Regions from separate parts of the Kocuria sp. GQ42 genome, predicted to be linked through region 1. Evidence: riboswitches for the same ligand, from Rfam matches in the RefSeq annotation. Region 1 holds a riboswitch; the other holds the start of a gene.
What was found. A riboswitch is a leader RNA that binds a small molecule or an ion and turns the genes downstream of it on or off. The one in region 1 is predicted to bind thiamine pyrophosphate.
Positions count from the first base shown of each region.

Region 2: linked by a shared signal. The riboswitch ahead of AC6CH6_RS14260 (ECF transporter S component) and the one ahead of AC6CH6_RS13360 (3-oxoacyl-ACP reductase) in region 1 are both predicted to bind thiamine pyrophosphate.

Region 1 covers NZ_JCAXEN010000006.1:136,038-143,478, reverse strand. The annotation lists gene AC6CH6_RS13390 (aldehyde dehydrogenase family protein) at 1-671, opposite strand, end outside; gene AC6CH6_RS13385 (gamma-glutamyl-gamma-aminobutyrate hydrolase family protein) at 668-1,498, opposite strand; gene AC6CH6_RS13380 (glutamine synthetase family protein) at 1,479-2,861, opposite strand; gene eat (ethanolamine permease) at 2,941-4,371, opposite strand; gene AC6CH6_RS13370 (hypothetical protein) at 4,554-4,694, shown strand; gene AC6CH6_RS13365 (FadR/GntR family transcriptional regulator) at 4,865-5,620, shown strand; TPP riboswitch at 5,675-5,778, shown strand; gene AC6CH6_RS13360 (3-oxoacyl-ACP reductase) at 5,823-6,587, shown strand; gene AC6CH6_RS13355 (LLM class flavin-dependent oxidoreductase) at 6,587-7,441, shown strand, end outside.
Region 2 covers NZ_JCAXEN010000007.1:26,349-33,789, reverse strand. The annotation lists gene AC6CH6_RS14280 (Na+/H+ antiporter subunit E) at 1-211, shown strand, start outside; gene AC6CH6_RS14275 (MrpF/PhaF family protein) at 208-480, shown strand; gene mnhG (monovalent cation/H(+) antiporter subunit G) at 477-944, shown strand; gene AC6CH6_RS14265 (DUF4235 domain-containing protein) at 1,005-1,283, shown strand; TPP riboswitch at 1,421-1,540, shown strand; gene AC6CH6_RS14260 (ECF transporter S component) at 1,631-2,254, shown strand; gene AC6CH6_RS14255 (ABC transporter ATP-binding protein) at 2,251-4,086, shown strand; gene AC6CH6_RS14250 (energy-coupling factor transporter transmembrane component T family protein) at 4,083-4,880, shown strand; gene AC6CH6_RS14245 (aminotransferase class IV) at 4,889-5,770, opposite strand; gene AC6CH6_RS14240 (uridine kinase family protein) at 5,800-6,393, opposite strand; gene AC6CH6_RS14235 (low molecular weight protein-tyrosine-phosphatase) at 6,390-6,929, opposite strand; gene AC6CH6_RS14230 (BCCT family transporter) at 7,014-7,441, opposite strand, start outside.

The sequences.
Region 1 (7,441 bases):
TTGACCTGTTCCGCGCAGCCGGCCATGATCCGCCGGCCCACCTCGGTGGAGCCGGTGAACACGACCTTGCGGACGGCGGGGTGGGTCACGAAGCGCTCCCCCACCACCGAGCCCCTGCCCGGCAGCACGGTGAGCACACCCTCGGGCAGCCCCGCCTCCAGCGCCAGCTCCCCGAGCCGGATCGCGGTCAGCGGGGTGAGCTCGGCCGGTTTGAGCACCACCGTGTTGCCGGCGGCGAGGGCCGGGGCGAAGCCCCACGCGGCGATCGGCATGGGGAAGTTCCACGGCACGATCACGCCCACCACGCCCAGGGGCTCGTGGAAGGTGAGGTTGACCCCGCCCTGCACGGGGATCTGCCGCCCCGAGAGCCGCTCGGGCGCCCCGGAGTAGTAGGTCAGCACGTCCCGGACGTTGCCCGCCTCCCATCGGGCGTTGCCGATGGGGTGCCCCGCGTTGCGGACCTCCAGGGCCGCGAGGTGCTCGAGGTCGGCGTCCACCGCGTCGGCGAAGCGGCGCAGCAGCCGGGCGCGGTCGGCGGGGGCGACGGTCCGCCAGGTCTCGAAGGCCCGCCGGGCCCGTTCGATCGCCGCGTCCGTCTGCTCCAGGGACGTCAGCTCGACGGTGCCGAAGACCTCCTCCGTGGCGGGGTCGATGATCTGCGTGGTGGTCATGGGATGCGGGTGTCCTCTCGCTGTGGGGCGTGCTCTGCCCGGCCGGTCCCCCCGGGGCTGTCGTGCCGGGCGCTGTCGTGCCGGGCGCGGTCCTGCGCGTAGCCGTGGGCCACGCGGACGAACCCCTCGAAGAGCCGGGAGTCCTTCCGGTTCTCCTCGGGGTGGAACTGCACGCCGAGCGTCCAGCCGCCCCCGGTGGTCTCCACGGCCTCGACCGTCCCGTCCTCGGCACGGGCGGTCACCACCAGGCCCTCGGCCACCGTCTCCAGGGCCTGGTGGTGGTAGCAGGGGGACCACGCCGTCTCGCCCAGCAGCTCGCGGCAGCGGCTGCCCGGCTCGGTGGCGAACTCGACCTCGCCGTACCGGCCCGGTCCGGGCTGGTAGCGCGCGGCGTTCTCGTTGACGTCCGGCAGGTGCTGGATCAGCGTGCCGCCGAGCGCCACGTTGAGGATCTGGGCGCCGCGGCAGATCGCGAACAGGGGCACCCCGCGCTCCAGGGCCGCCCGGGTCAGGGCGAGGTCGTGCTCGTCGCGGGAGGGCTGGGACGAGGTCAGCTCGTGCCGCTCGGCGCCGTAGAACCGCGGGTCCACGTCCACGCCGCCGATGACGACCAGCCCGTCCACGAGCTCGAGCACCCCCGGGTCCGTGCCCACCGGGGGCAGCAGCAGGGGCGTGCCCCCGGCCGCCGCGACGGCCTCCACGTAGGCGCCCGGCACGATCGCCGCCACGGAGTTCCAGACCCCCCAGGAGCCCTCCTGGTAGTAGGTGGTCAGGGCGATCCGCGGCCGGTACCCGGCGCCGCCCGGCTCAGAGGCGCTCGAAGCCACGGCGCAGCTCCCAGTCGGTGACGGCGGCCTCGAAGGCCGCCAGCTCCACGTCGGCGTAGTGCACGTAGTGCTCGACGACGTCCTCGCCGAACAGCTCCCGCGCGAGCTCCGAGCCGGCCAGCAGGTCCCGGGCCTCGCGCATGGTCGAGGGCACCACGGGGGCGTCGGACTCGTAGGCGTTGCCCTCGGTCATCGGCTCCAGCTCGAGCTCCTGCTCCACGCCGTGCAGCCCGGAGGCCAGCATCGCGGCCAGCGCCAGGTACGGGTTCACGTCCCCGCCGGGGAGCCGGTTCTCCATCCGGGCGGACTGCCCGCTGCCCACGAGGCGCACGGCGCAGGACCGGTTGTCCACGCCCCAGGCCACCGAGGTGGGGGCGAAGCTGCCCTCGACGAAGCGCTTGTACGAGTTGATGGTGGGGGCGTAGAACAGCGTGAACTCGCGCATGGTCCGCAGCACCCCGGCGATGAAGTGCTCGTAGGTGCGGGACCGGGCGTTCCGCTCGCGGTCCCAGAAGACCAGTTCGCCGTCCGGCCCGCGCAGGGACATGTGGATGTGGCAGGAGCTGCCCTCGCGCTCGTTGGGCTTGGCCATGAAGGTGATGGACTTCCCCTGCTGATGGGCGATCTGCTTCGAGGCCAGCTTGTAGACCACGTGGTTGTCCGCGGTGACCATGCCCTCGTCGTAGCGGAACGCGATCTCGTGCTGGCCCAGGTTGCACTCGCCCTTCGCGGACTCCACGGTCAGCCCGGCCGCGTACATGGCGTTGCGGATCTCCCGCAGCAGCGGCTCGACCCGCTGGGAGCCCAGCACGGAGTAGTCCACGTTGTACTGGTTGGCCGGGACCAGGTTCCGGTAGCCGGCGTCCCAGGCGTCCTCGTAGCTCGTGTTGTAGACGCAGAACTCCAGCTCGGTGCCGGTGACCATGGTGAAGCCCATGTCCCGGGCGCGGTCGAGCTGGCGGCGGAGCATGGACCGCGGCGACATCGGGATGGGCTGCCCGCCGTGGCCGGTGAGGTCGCACTGGATGAGGACCTGGCCGGGGTTGTGCGGCATCAGCCGGATCGTGTCGAGGTCCATGGCGAACTCCATGTCCCCGTAGCCCGAGGACCAGCTGCTGATCGAGTACCCGCTCACGGTGTTCATCTCCGTGTCCACGGCCAGCAGGTAGTTGCAGCCCTCGGCGCCCTCGTCGAGCACCGAGTCGAGGAAGAACTGCGCGTGGTTGAGCTTGCCCTGGAGCCGGCCCTGCATGTCGGTGAAGGCCAGGACCACGGTGTCCACGAGCCCGTCGGCCACGTGCTGCCGCAGCTGCTCGACGGTGAGCATCCGGTCGTTGCGCGGGTGCTGGGGAGTCTCGGTCATGGGTCCGGTCCTTCGTCGCTGGGATCGCTGGGGTGCTGGGGTGCTGGGGTCACTGGGCGGGGAGTCGGGCGGGGCGGGGTCAGTGCAGGTCCGCCTCGGCGGTGCGGATCTGCGCGAACTCCTCCTCGGGGGCGTGGCCCACGAGGCGGTGGCGGCTGTAGAACCAGTAGTAGGCGAGGAAGACGACGAACACGAGGGCGGTGATGGACGCGGCGAGCACGTCGACCAGGAACGTGGCGACCACGGCCACGAGCGCCAGTACCAGGGCGATGCCGGTGGTGACCACGCCGCCCGGGGTGCGGTAGCCGCGCGGGAGGTCCGGCTCGCGCAGCCGCAGCACGATGTGGGAGAGGTTCAGCAGCACGTAGGAGACGGTGGCGCCGAAGACCGCGATGTTGATGAGCAGTCCGCCGTCGCCGGTCACGGCGGCGAGCACGAAGCCCACGGTGCCGGGCACGATGAGGGCGACCCACGGGGTCCGGCGCTTGCCGGTCAGCGAGAGGAACCGGGGCAGGTACCCCGCCCGGGAGAGCGCGAACAGCTGCCGGGAGTAGGCGAACATGATGGAGAAGAAGCTCGCGACCAGCCCGGCCAGGCCCGCGTAGTTGACGATGTCGGCCATGACGCTGTCCGCCCCGGCGACCGTGCGGATGGCCTCCGGCAGCGGGTTGTCCGAGGTGCTCATCGCCTCCGACCCGGCCGCCCCGGGCACCAGGACCAGCATGAGCGCCCCGGAGACCAGCAGGAAGGCCATGGCCACGATGATCCCGCGCGGCATGTCCCGGCGGGGGTCGGCGGTCTCCTCGGCGGCCAGCGGCACGCCCTCGATCGCCAGGAAGAACCAGATCCCGTAGACCAGGGCCGCCATCGCCCCCGCGTAGCCCATGGGCAGGAACGCGCTCGCCCCCACGGCGTCGTTCGGGACGATGTCGAAGAGGTTGGCGGCGTCGAAGTGCGGCACGAGCGCGACAACGGTCACCCCCAGCGCGAGGACCGCGACCACGGTGATCCCGAACATCAGCTTGAGCGCCTCGCCCACCCCGTACATGTGGATGCCCATGAACACCAGGTAGGTCACGAGGTACACGGGCCAGGAGTTGGTGATCCCGAACAGGCCCAGCGCCTCGATGTAGCCGCCGATGAACGTGGCGATCGCCGCCGGGGCCACGGCGTACTCGATGAGCACGGCCATCCCGGTGGCGAAGCCGCCGAGGGGGCCGAGGGCCCGGCGGGCGAACCCGTACCCGGCGCCCGCCGTGGGGAGGGTCGAGGAGAGCTCGGCGAGGCCGAAGACCATGCAGGTGTACATGATGCCCATGAGCACGAAGGCGATGAGCAGCCCGCCCCACCCTCCCTCGGAGAGCCCGATGTTCCAGCCGGAGAAGTCCCCGGAGATGACGTAGGCGATGCCCAGGCCCGCGAGCAGGACCCACCCGGCGGCCCCGGAGCGGAGCTGGCGGTGCTGGAAGTACTCGTCGGTGCGGGTGGGCTGTGCTGGGGATTCGGGCATGGGACGATCCCTCCGGGATTCCACAAAGGTCTGAAAACAGACGTTTGGCGCGAGTGGTCACAGTCTGTGGGCTGCCCCGTGCCCCGTCAAGACCCCGCGGCGGGCGCACGGGCGGCCGCCGGGCCGGGCACGGGACCGCGTCGCGGTGGAGCCGGCCCCCCGGATGCCGCAGAATGGTGGGCATGAACCAGACCACGTCCTCAGCCACTGACCGCCCCGGCCGCGCCCGCTCCTGGGCCCTCATCGCCATCACGGCGGGCTTCCTCGTCTCCGCCGCCCTGATCATCGCGGTGGGCGTGGTCGCCATCGATCTCACCCACTAGGACCTCGGCCGGCCGTCCCGGCCGGAGGCAGCGGCGCGCCGTCCGGACCGGGCGGCGCGCCGCTGCTGCTCGTGGCCCCGCCCGGCGCGGTGGTCGGGGTCCCGCCGGAGGCGGTCCCCGGGGACCGTGACACCATGGGCGCACGTCGCACCGCAGGGAGGAGCGCCACCGTGAGCGATCCCGTCCAGCACCCCCGCATCCGGCCCGTGCGCCAGGGCAACGCCTTCGAGGAGGCCGTGGAGCGGATCCTCGACTCGATCCGGCTCGGCCTGTTCCGCCGGGGCGAGCGGCTCCCGCCCGAGCGGGAGACCGCGGCGATGCTCGGCATCTCCCGCGCCACGCTCCGCGAGGCCCTGCACGAGCTCCAGGTCGCCGGGGTGCTGGAGGTGGTGCGGGGCCGGTACGGCGGGACCTTCGTGACCGGTCGCACCGCCCTGCCGGACGAGGCCCTCCCCCCGGTGGACCCCGCGGACGTCGAGGACGTGCTCGTGTTCCGCGCGGTGGTCGAGCCCGCCGCGGCGGAGCTGGCCGCGGCGGCGTCCCTCAGCGCGGCCGCCCGGGAGCACCTGCTCGCGTGCCTGCGGCAGGTCGAGGAGAGCGTCCCGGAGGACTACCGCCCCGCCGACGCACGCTTCCACATCGCGGTGGCCGAGCTGGGCGGCTGTCCCAGCCTGGTCCGCGCCGTCGCGGAGGTGCGCTCGCGGGCCAGCGACCTGCTGGACCGGATCCCCCTCCTGCCGGTCAACCTCGAGCACTCCGACCGTCAGCACCGCGAGCTCACCGACGCCGTCCTGGCCGGTGACGCCCCCGCCGCCCGGGCCGCCTCCCTCGCGCACCTGGAGGGCACGGCCGCGCTGTTGCGCGGTTTCCTCGGGCACGCCGGGCAGTCCGACGACGCCCCCGGGGACGACCGCGGCCCGGTGTGACCCGCCGCCGTGCGAAGAACGGGCCGGCCTCCGCGACCGGTGCTTATACTCGTCCGCAGTGACACGGGGTGCCGGCGCCGCACGACGAGCCGGCTGAGATGACACCCGTCGAACCTGATCCAGTTAGGACTGGCGAAGGGATGTCCTGCCGGGACCGGCCGTGGCCGGCCCGCGTCTCCTCGCCCTGACCCCAGGGAGACCCATGCAGATCGCAGAACAGATCGTCCTCGTCACCGGCGGAGCACGAGGGCTGGGCCGCAGCGTCGTCGAGGCCTTCGCCGCCCAGGGCGCGAGGGTCGTGGTCAACTACCGCGCGTCCCGGACGGCCGCGGAGGAGCTCGTCGACCGGTACGGCCACGAACGGGCGGTGGCCCTGCCCGCCGACGTGACCGACCCCGCGCAAGTGGCCGAGATGCTGCGCGCGGCCCGGGAGCACTTCGGCTCCCCCGTCACCACCGTGGTCAACAACGCGCTGGCGGACTTCTCCTTCAACGGCGACGCCCGCTCCTCCGCGGAGGACATCCGCTGGGAGGAGTTCCACGCCCAGTTCGCCGGCAGCGTCCGCGGGGCGCTCAACACCGTGCAGCAGGCCCTGCCCGGCATGCGGGAGCGGGGTTTCGGCCGGGTCGTCAACGTCGGCACCAACCTGTTCCAGAACCCCGTGGTCCCGTACCACGACTACACGGCGGCGAAGGCCGCGCTGCTGTCCCTGACCCGCACCCTCGCCAAGGACCTCGGCGAGCACAACGTCACGGTCAACATGGTCTCCGGAGGTCTGCTGCGCACCACCGACGCGAGCGCCGCCACCCCGGACGAGGTCTTCGACTACATCGCCTCCGCCACGCCCCTGGGCCGGGTCACCACCCCGGCCGAGTTCGCCGACGCCATGCTGTTCTTCGCCTCGCCGTGGGCGCGCTCGGTCACCGGGCAGAACCTGGTGGTCGACGGCGGGCTGGTCCTCGACTGATGGGGGCCGCCGTGATCGCGCCGCGACAGCTGCACCTCAACGCCTTCCTCTTCGGCGCGGGCCACCACCAGGCGGCCTGGCGGCACCCGGACTCCCCGCTGGAGCGGCTCGGGGACATCGCCCACTGGGAGCGCCTCGCCCGCACCGCCGAGCGCGGCCTCCTCGACGCCGTGTTCTTCGCCGACGGGCACAGCGCCGGTGACGTGGCGGACGGACCCCGGTGGTTCCTCGAACCGCTCACGGCCCTGTCCGCGATGGCGCGGGCCACGGAGCGGATCGGGCTGGTCAGCACGGTCTCGACGACCTTCTGGACACCGTTCCACGCCGCCCGCCTGCTGGCCTCGCTCGACCACATCAGCCGCGGGCGGGCCGGCTGGAACGTGGTCACCTCCATGTTCGACGCCGAGGCGCGCAACCACGGCCTCCCGGGAATGCCACCGCACGCTCAGCGCTACGCGCGGGCGGCAGAGTTCATCGACGTGACCCATCGGCTGTGGGACTCGTGGTCCGACGACGCCCTGGTCGGCGACCGGCAGGGCCTGCACGCCGACCCCGAGCGGGTGCGCCGGATCGACCACGCCGGCGAGCACTTCCGCGTGGACGGCCCGCTGACCGTGCCGCGCCCGCCCCAGGGGCGTCCGGTCCTGTTCCAGGCGGGCGCCTCCGGGCCGGGCCGGGACCTGGCCGCCCGGCACGCCGAAGGGGTCTACGCCGTGGCCTACGACCTCGAGAGCGCGCGGGAGTACCGCGCCGATCTGAGGCAGCGCATCACCGCGGCCGGACGGGACCCGGAGGGCGTGGTCGTCATGCCCGGCCTGGTCGCCTACGTGGGCTCCACGGAGGAGGAGGCCCGG
Region 2 (7,441 bases), on a different contig from region 1:
GGGCAGCCCGGAGGAGCTCGCCGCCCTGCGGGCCGAGCGGCGCGGCGGACGGGCCTCCGGCACGGACCGGCGGGACAGCGCCGCGCTCAGCTCCCCGGTCACGGCGAGCCAGCAGATCGTGGGTCGCCGCCGGGACGAGGTGCCCACCGGGTCCCCGGCGGACGCCCCGGGACCCACCCCCACCGACGCCCCCCAGGAGGACCGCCCGTGATGCAGATCGCCGTGGCCGTCGCGGCCGTGCTGCTCAGCGCGGCCGCCGCGGGCACCCTCTACCGCCTCGCCAAGGGGCCCTCCCTGCTGGACCGCGTGGTGGCCACGGACGTGCTGCTGGCCATCGTCGCGGCCTCCCTCGCCGTGGACATGGCCTACCACGGCCACCTCAACAACCTGATCCTCATGGTGATCGTCTCGCTGGTCGGGTTCATCGGCTCCGTGACGGTGGCGCGCTTCGCCACCCAGACCGCCGAGCACGGGCGGTGAGCGCCGTGCTGGACACCGTCCTGGACGCCGCCGCGGCCGTGTGCCTCGTGGTCGGCGCGCTCATGTCCCTCGCCGCCGCCATCGGCCTGGTCCGCTTCCCGGACCTGCTGACGCGCATGCACGCCGGCACCAAGCCCCAGGTCTTCGGGCTGCTCCTCATGCTCACGGCCGTCGCCCTCGAGAACCGCGAACCCGTCATGATCCCGCTCATCGCCCTCGGCTGGATCTTCCAGCTGCTCACCGTGCCCGTCTCGGCGCACATGGTGGGACGCTCGACGTACCGCACCAAGCACCTGAACCGGACCACGCTGACCCAGGACGACCTGCAGAAGGTCCTCAACCGCGCCGCGGAGGGCGGGGCGGAGGGCTCCGCGGAGGGCGTCGCCGCGGGACCGCCGGTGCCGAGCCCGGACGGCCGGCGGGCGGACGGACAGCAGACTGACGGATCGCCGGGGACGCGTTAGGCTGGGCAGGATCGACAGGGCGCACCCGCGTCCCCCTCGGACGACAAGGAGCAGCACTCCATGAACACCAAGGTCCTCGAACTCGTGGGCACGGGCCTCTCGCTCGGCGGCGTGGCGCTCTCGCACAAGGTGCTCGGCGCGGCGTGGACGCGCATCACCGGCGACCCGCCCCCCGCCAAGAACCCGGACCCGGACGAGGCCTGGACGGGCATCATCGTCTGGTCGCTCGTGACCGGTCTCGTGGGCACCGTCATCAAGGTCGGCATCTCCCGCCAGATCGCGAAGATGGAGAACAGGCCGCAGACCAACCCCAAGGCCTCGAGCCAGGCCGAGGTCTGAGGCCCGGCGAGCACCTCGCGCAGGGGCCCGCCCGGCCGGACACCGCACCGGTGTCCGGCCGGACGGGCCCCTGCGTCGTTCACCGGCCGTGCGCCGGCCGTGCACGGAGCGGGCGAGGGAGGGGTAGACTCGGTGCCACTGAACGACAGGGGAGCGCCCCGCCGGTGAGACCGGCGCGGCGCTGAGAGTGCGGATCGCCGCAGACCCTCGAACCTGCTCCGGCTAGCACCGGCGAAGGGAGTCGAGCATCTCAGGGGTGCTTCCCCGGGAACGCGCCACCGGCGCGGCCCGCGGAACCCCGTCCCCTCCTGGCACCGACGGCTCGCTGAGCCCAGGAGGAACCCACCGTGAACACCACCACCACCCACCGCCCCGCCCGCCGACCCGGCACGTCCCGCGCGTCGTCCTGGCGCGTCGTCGACATCGTCGTGGCCGCCGTCCTCGCCGCCGTGTGCGCCGTCGTCTTCTGGGCGTGGTCGAACCTGCTCTACCCCTTGGTCGGCACGGCCGCGGTCGCCTACCCGCCCGCCGTGGGGCTGATCGCCGGCGGCTGGCTCGTGGCCGGCGTGCTCGGCGGGCTGATCATCCGCAAGCCCGGCGCCGCGCTGTTCTGCGAGCTGCTCGCCGCCGTGATCGAGAGCTTCCTGGGCACCCACTTCGGCCTGCTGGTCGTGCTCTCCGGGCTCGTCCAGGGCATCGGCGCGGAACTGGCCTTCGCCGCCTTCCGGTACCGCCGGTTCGACGCCCTCGCGGCGGCCGTGGCGGGCGCCGTGAGCGGGATCTTCCTCGGCGTCCACGAGAACATCGTCTACAACTACGAGTGGGCGCTGAGCCACCAGGTGGTCTACGTGGTCCTGGCGGCCGTCTCCGGGGTGGTGCTCGCGGGCCTGCTCATGCAGGCCGTGGTGCGGGCCCTCGCGGCCACCGGCGTGCTGCAGGGTCTCGCGTCGGGGCGGGCCGTGCGGCGATGACGGCTCCCACGACCCCGGGCCCCGTGGTGCCCGCCACCCGCGGGGCGCGGGTCGAGGCCCGCGGCTTCGGCTGGCACCACCCCGGGCGGGACGCGGCGGCGCTGCACGGCCTCGACCTCGTGGTGGAGCCGGGGGAGCGCGTGCTCCTGCTGGGACCCAGCGGGGCGGGCAAGTCCACCCTCCTGCACGCCCTGGCAGGAGTCCTCCACGACGACGACGGGCAGTCCGCCTCCGGCGAGCTGCTGCTCGACGGCATGCCGCCGGAGCAGGCACGCGGCCGGGCCGGGCTCGTGCAGCAGGACCCCGAGTCCCAGGTGGTGCTGTCCCGGATCGGGGACGACACCGCCTTCGGCCTCGAGAACCTCGCGGTGCCCCGGGAGCAGATCTGGCCGCGGGTGCGCGCGGCGCTCGAGGACGTGGGGCTGGACCTCCCCCTCGACCACTCCACCGCGGCCCTGTCCGGCGGGCAGAAGCAGCGCCTGGCGCTCGCGGGCGCCGTGGCCATGAGCCCCGGGCTGCTGCTGCTCGACGAGCCGACCGCCAACCTGGACCCCGCCGGCGTGCGTCAGGTCCGCGACGCCGTGGTGTCCTGCCTCGACCGCAGCGGCGCCACGCTCGTGGTCGTGGAGCACCGTGTCGCCGTGTGGGCCGAGGTCGTGGACCGCGTCGTCGTGCTCGGCCGGGACGGGAGCATCACCCACGACGGCGCGCCGGGCCGGGTGCTCGGCGCCGCGGCCGACGAGCTCAGCGGCGCGGGGGTGTGGGTGCCCGGCCGGGTGCCTGCCACGCGTGCGCCCGCTCGCCCCGCCGCGGGTCCCGGCGCAGGCTCCGGTGCACATTCCGCCGGGGGTCCCGCCGGAACCCCGGGCGCCGGCTCCGGGGCGGACGGCGCACCGCTGCTGAGCGCCACCGGTCTGGGCGTCTCGCGCAGCCAGCCCTCGGCGCGGCAGCTGCGCGCCCGGCGGCGGGCGCCGCGGCGCGGCCGCCCGGTGGACGACGCCGCCGCGGGCCGCGCCCTCCCCACGGCGGTGGCCGACGTGGAGCTGACCCTGCGCCGCGGCCGCGCGCTCGCGCTGACCGGGCCCAACGGCGCCGGCAAGTCCACGCTCGCGCTGACGCTGGCGGGCCTGCTCGCCCCCGTGCGCGGCACCGTGCGGGCCCACCCGCTCCTCGACCGCGCCGCGGGCCCCGACCCGCTCGAGTGGAGCGGCCGGGAGCTCGTGGCCCGCGTGGGGACGGTCTTCCAGGAGCCCGAGCACCAGTTCCTGCGCGCCACCGTGCGGGCCGAGCTCGAGCTCGGCCCCCGGCTGGCCGGCACGCCGGTGGCCGAGCGGCAGCGCCGCACGGACGAACTGCTCCGCCGGCTGCGGCTCTCGCACCTGGCCGACGCCAACCCGTTCACCCTCTCCGGCGGCGAGAAGCGGCGGCTGTCCGTGGCCACGGTGCTCGCCACGGACCCGGACGTGCTGGTGCTCGACGAGCCGACGTTCGGTCAGGACGCCCTGACGTGGGCGGAGCTCGTGGACCTGCTCGTGGAGCTCGTCGACGCCGGCACGTCGGTCCTCGCCGTGACCCACGACGAGGACTTCGTGCGGGCGCTCGGCGCCGAGGTGCTGGCGCTGGACACCCCGTGCGAGCGGGGCCACGCCGCTCGCACGGCACCGGCGGCGGAAGGGGCGGCGGCCGTTCCTGCCGTGCGGTCCGCGCCTGCGGCGGGGAAGACCGCGGCTGCTCCCGTCGTGCGGTCCGCGTCCGCGGCCGCCAGCGCCCCGGCGGCGCCGGGCGCCGGCGCGGTGCGGGTCGTCCCCGCCCGGCGGGAGCCCGTCCGGTGAGCGCCACCGCGCTCGCGCCGTCGGCCCGGGCCTCCCTGCTGGGGCGGACGAACGCGGTGGTCAAGCTGGCCGGGGCGCTGCTGCTGACCGTGGTGCTGCTGCTCAGTGCGGACCCCGTGACGTCGGGGACCGTGCTGCTGGGCGAGGTGCTGCTGCTGGCGCTGGCCGGTCAGCGTCCGCTCGCGCTGCTGCGCCGGGCGTGGCCGGTGGTCGTGGCGGCGCTCGTGAGCGGGTGGGGCACGGCCCTGCTCGCCGAGGACTCCGGGCCGGTGCTGCTCGACCTGGGGGTCACCGGGATCTCGTCCGGCTCGGTGGCCGCGGGGGCGGCGATCGCCCTGCGCGGGCTGGCGCTGGCGCTGCCCGGGCTGATGCTGGTGCTCACCACGGATCCCACGGACCTCGCCGACGGCCTCGCCCAGACGCTGCGCCTGCCGGCCCGCTTCGTGCTCGCGTCCCTGGCCGCGCTGCGGCTGGTGGGGGTGATGGTCTGCGAGTGGGCCACCCTGGCGATGGCGCGGCGGGCGCGCGGGGCGGGGTCCGGGCACGGTCCGGTGGGCGCGCTGCGGGAGTTCGGCGGCCAGGCCTTCACTCTGCTGGTGCAGTCCCTGCGACGGGCCACCCGGCTGTCGGTCACCATGGAGGCCCGCGGGTTCGGTGCGGGTCCGCGCACGTGGGCCCGCGTCCCGGGGTACTCCTGGCGGGACGCCGCGGTTCTCGCGGGCTGCGCGGCGGCCGCCGCGGCGGGCCCGGCGGTGTCCGTCCTGCTCGGGACGCACCGGTTCATCTGGGCCTGAGCGAAGGATCAGGCCTGCGAGACCCAGCTCGTGACGAGCCTCGTCAGGTCCGGGTCCACCGGCAGCGGCTGGTGGTCGAGCCGGCGCACCGGCACCGCGAGCCGGACGCTGGAGACCAGCCACACGGCGTCGGCCTCCATGAGGTCCGCCGGGTACAGGGGCCCGTAGCCGAGCTCCCAGCCGTCCCGGCGGGCGGCGGCGAAGATCTTGGCCTGCGTGGTGCCGGGCAGGATCCCGTGCGAGGGCTCCGGCGTCAGCAGGGTGCGGCGGCCGGCGCGCACCCGGGCGCAGACCACGGAGGACGTCGCGCCCTCCAGGATCCTGCGCCCCTCCGTGGTGAAGACCGCCTCGTCCGCGCCGAGGGAGCGGGCGTGGCGCAGGGCGGCCATGTTGATCGCGTAGGAGAGCGTCTTGGCCCCGGGGAGCAGCCACGGGTACCCGGCGTCCTGGGCGGGGTCGTGGCCGCGCGGCAGCAGAACGGCGGTCACGCCGTCCCGGCGCTGCCGGAACGTCGTCTCCGGCACGGGAGTCACCACGATCCAGGACCACGGGCCGTCCGCCGGGGTGCCGCGGCTGATCACCACCTTGACGGCGTGCTCGGCCCCCAGGCCGCCGTCCCCGCCGGGGGCGGCGTGGGCGAGCGCCAGCTCCACCGCTCCGCGCACGTCCCGCGCCGACGGCACGGGCAGCTGCGCCAGCCGCGCGGAGGCCGACAGCCGCTGGTGGTGGGCCTCGAACTTCTGCACGAGCCCGTCGACGGCGCGCATGGTCTCGAAGACACCGTCCCCGCGGGTGAGCCCCTGGTCGTCGATCCGCACGAGCGGGACGGACGGATCGGCGAGGACGCCCTCCGGGTGGGCGGCGTCGAGGACGACGACGGTGCTGGTCACGGATCCTCCTGTCGGTGCGGTCGCGGGGCTCAGCAGACCGGGCCGGGGTGCAGGATGTTTACCTGTTCCCAGACGTGGTCCTCCGCCAGGTAGGCGTCCTCCTGGGCGGCCCAGCGGTCCCAGTGCTCGGCGTAGTAGGAGCCGTCACGGCTCAGCGCGCGGTCGTAGCGCAGGGCGGTGGGCAGCTCGACCCACACGGAGACGTCCAGCAGCTCCCGGGCCTCGGCGCTGCACGCGCCGACGCCCTCCAGGATCACGACCTCCGCCACGCGGGTCAGCCGCGGGGTCCCCGGGGAGCCGGTGACCCAGTCCCATGCGCTCCACTCGGCGTCCCGGCCCTCGTCGAGGGGCGTGAGGACCTCGTCCACGTAGGTGCGGCGGCCGGGGCCGAGCCCGTCCCAGCCCGGGTAGAGGTCCTCGAGGTGGAAGAGCGTCACGTCCCGCACCGGGCGCAGCACCGTGGCGAGCTGCTCGGCGAGGCTGGTCTTGCCGGCCCCCGAGCGCCCGTCGATGCCGATGAGGTACGGGCGGCGGGTGGGGGAGGGGAGCAGCCGCGCCAGGTTGGTGCCGGCGGGGTGGGCCGCGGCGAGCGCCGGATCCAGCTCGAGCTCGATGTCGATCACGCGCGTCCGGCGTCCTGCGCGGGGCCCGGCGCGGCTCCCCGGTCGGCGCCGAGCTCCCGGGCGACGGCGCGGACGACGCCCGGCACGGCGGCGTCGATCATGCCCCAGGTGGATTCGAAGTCCTCGGGGCCCCCGTACCAGGGGTCGTAGATCCCCAGGTCGCCGTGCTCGAGGTCCTCGACGGCGGGGTCGAACTCCCGCAGCAGCCGCACCTTGGCGGCGGCGGAGCGGTCCGGTGCGAGCGCCCGCAGGCGCTGCCAGTGCACCACGTCCAGGGCGAGCACGAGGTCCCGGTCGCCGAAGCGGACGGGGTCGAAGACCTGCGCCGCGTGCGCGGAGGCGTCGAGCCCCTCGCGGCGCAGGAGGTCGCCGGCGCGGGGGTCCACGGGGTTGCCGAGCTCCTCGTCGCTGACGCCGGCCGAGTCGATCCGCACGCGCTCGGCCAGTCCTGCGGCCTCGAAGGCGCGGCGCAGGGCGAACTCCGCCATGGGCGAGCGGCAGATGTTGCCGGTGCACACGGCCACGATCGAATACATAGCGGGCAGTCTAAGCCGTCCGGTCCCGGCACGAGAAGTGCGGCCGCCGCCCCGAGGGGCGACGGCCGCACGGCGCGGGTCCGGTCAGGGCCGGCGGACGGTCGGGTCGAGCGGTCGCTGCTCATCCGGGTCCAGTCGTTCCTGACGGGCGTCCGGGCGCTCCTGCCCCTGCTCATTCTGCTGGTCGGCGTGCGAACCGGCCTCCGCGGCGAGGTCGATCTCCTCGCCGTTCTCGTCGACCCGCCGGTACCAGTCGGTGACGTCCGGGTGGTGCGAGTCGAAGGTCTCGCCGGCGGCACGGGCGCCCGGGGCGTGCTCCACCTGGAGGGCGAAGTCGTCGCCGTGCTCCTCGATGCCGTGGATCACGGCCTTGCGCACCGCCGTGAGGGCGAACGCGTGGCGGATCGTGGCGGGGTCGCTGCGCAGGTCCTTGTAGAAGGAGACCATCAGGAAGGCGACGATCACCGCGAACGGCAGGGCCGAGACGGTCACGAGGTTCTGCATGCCGGTCA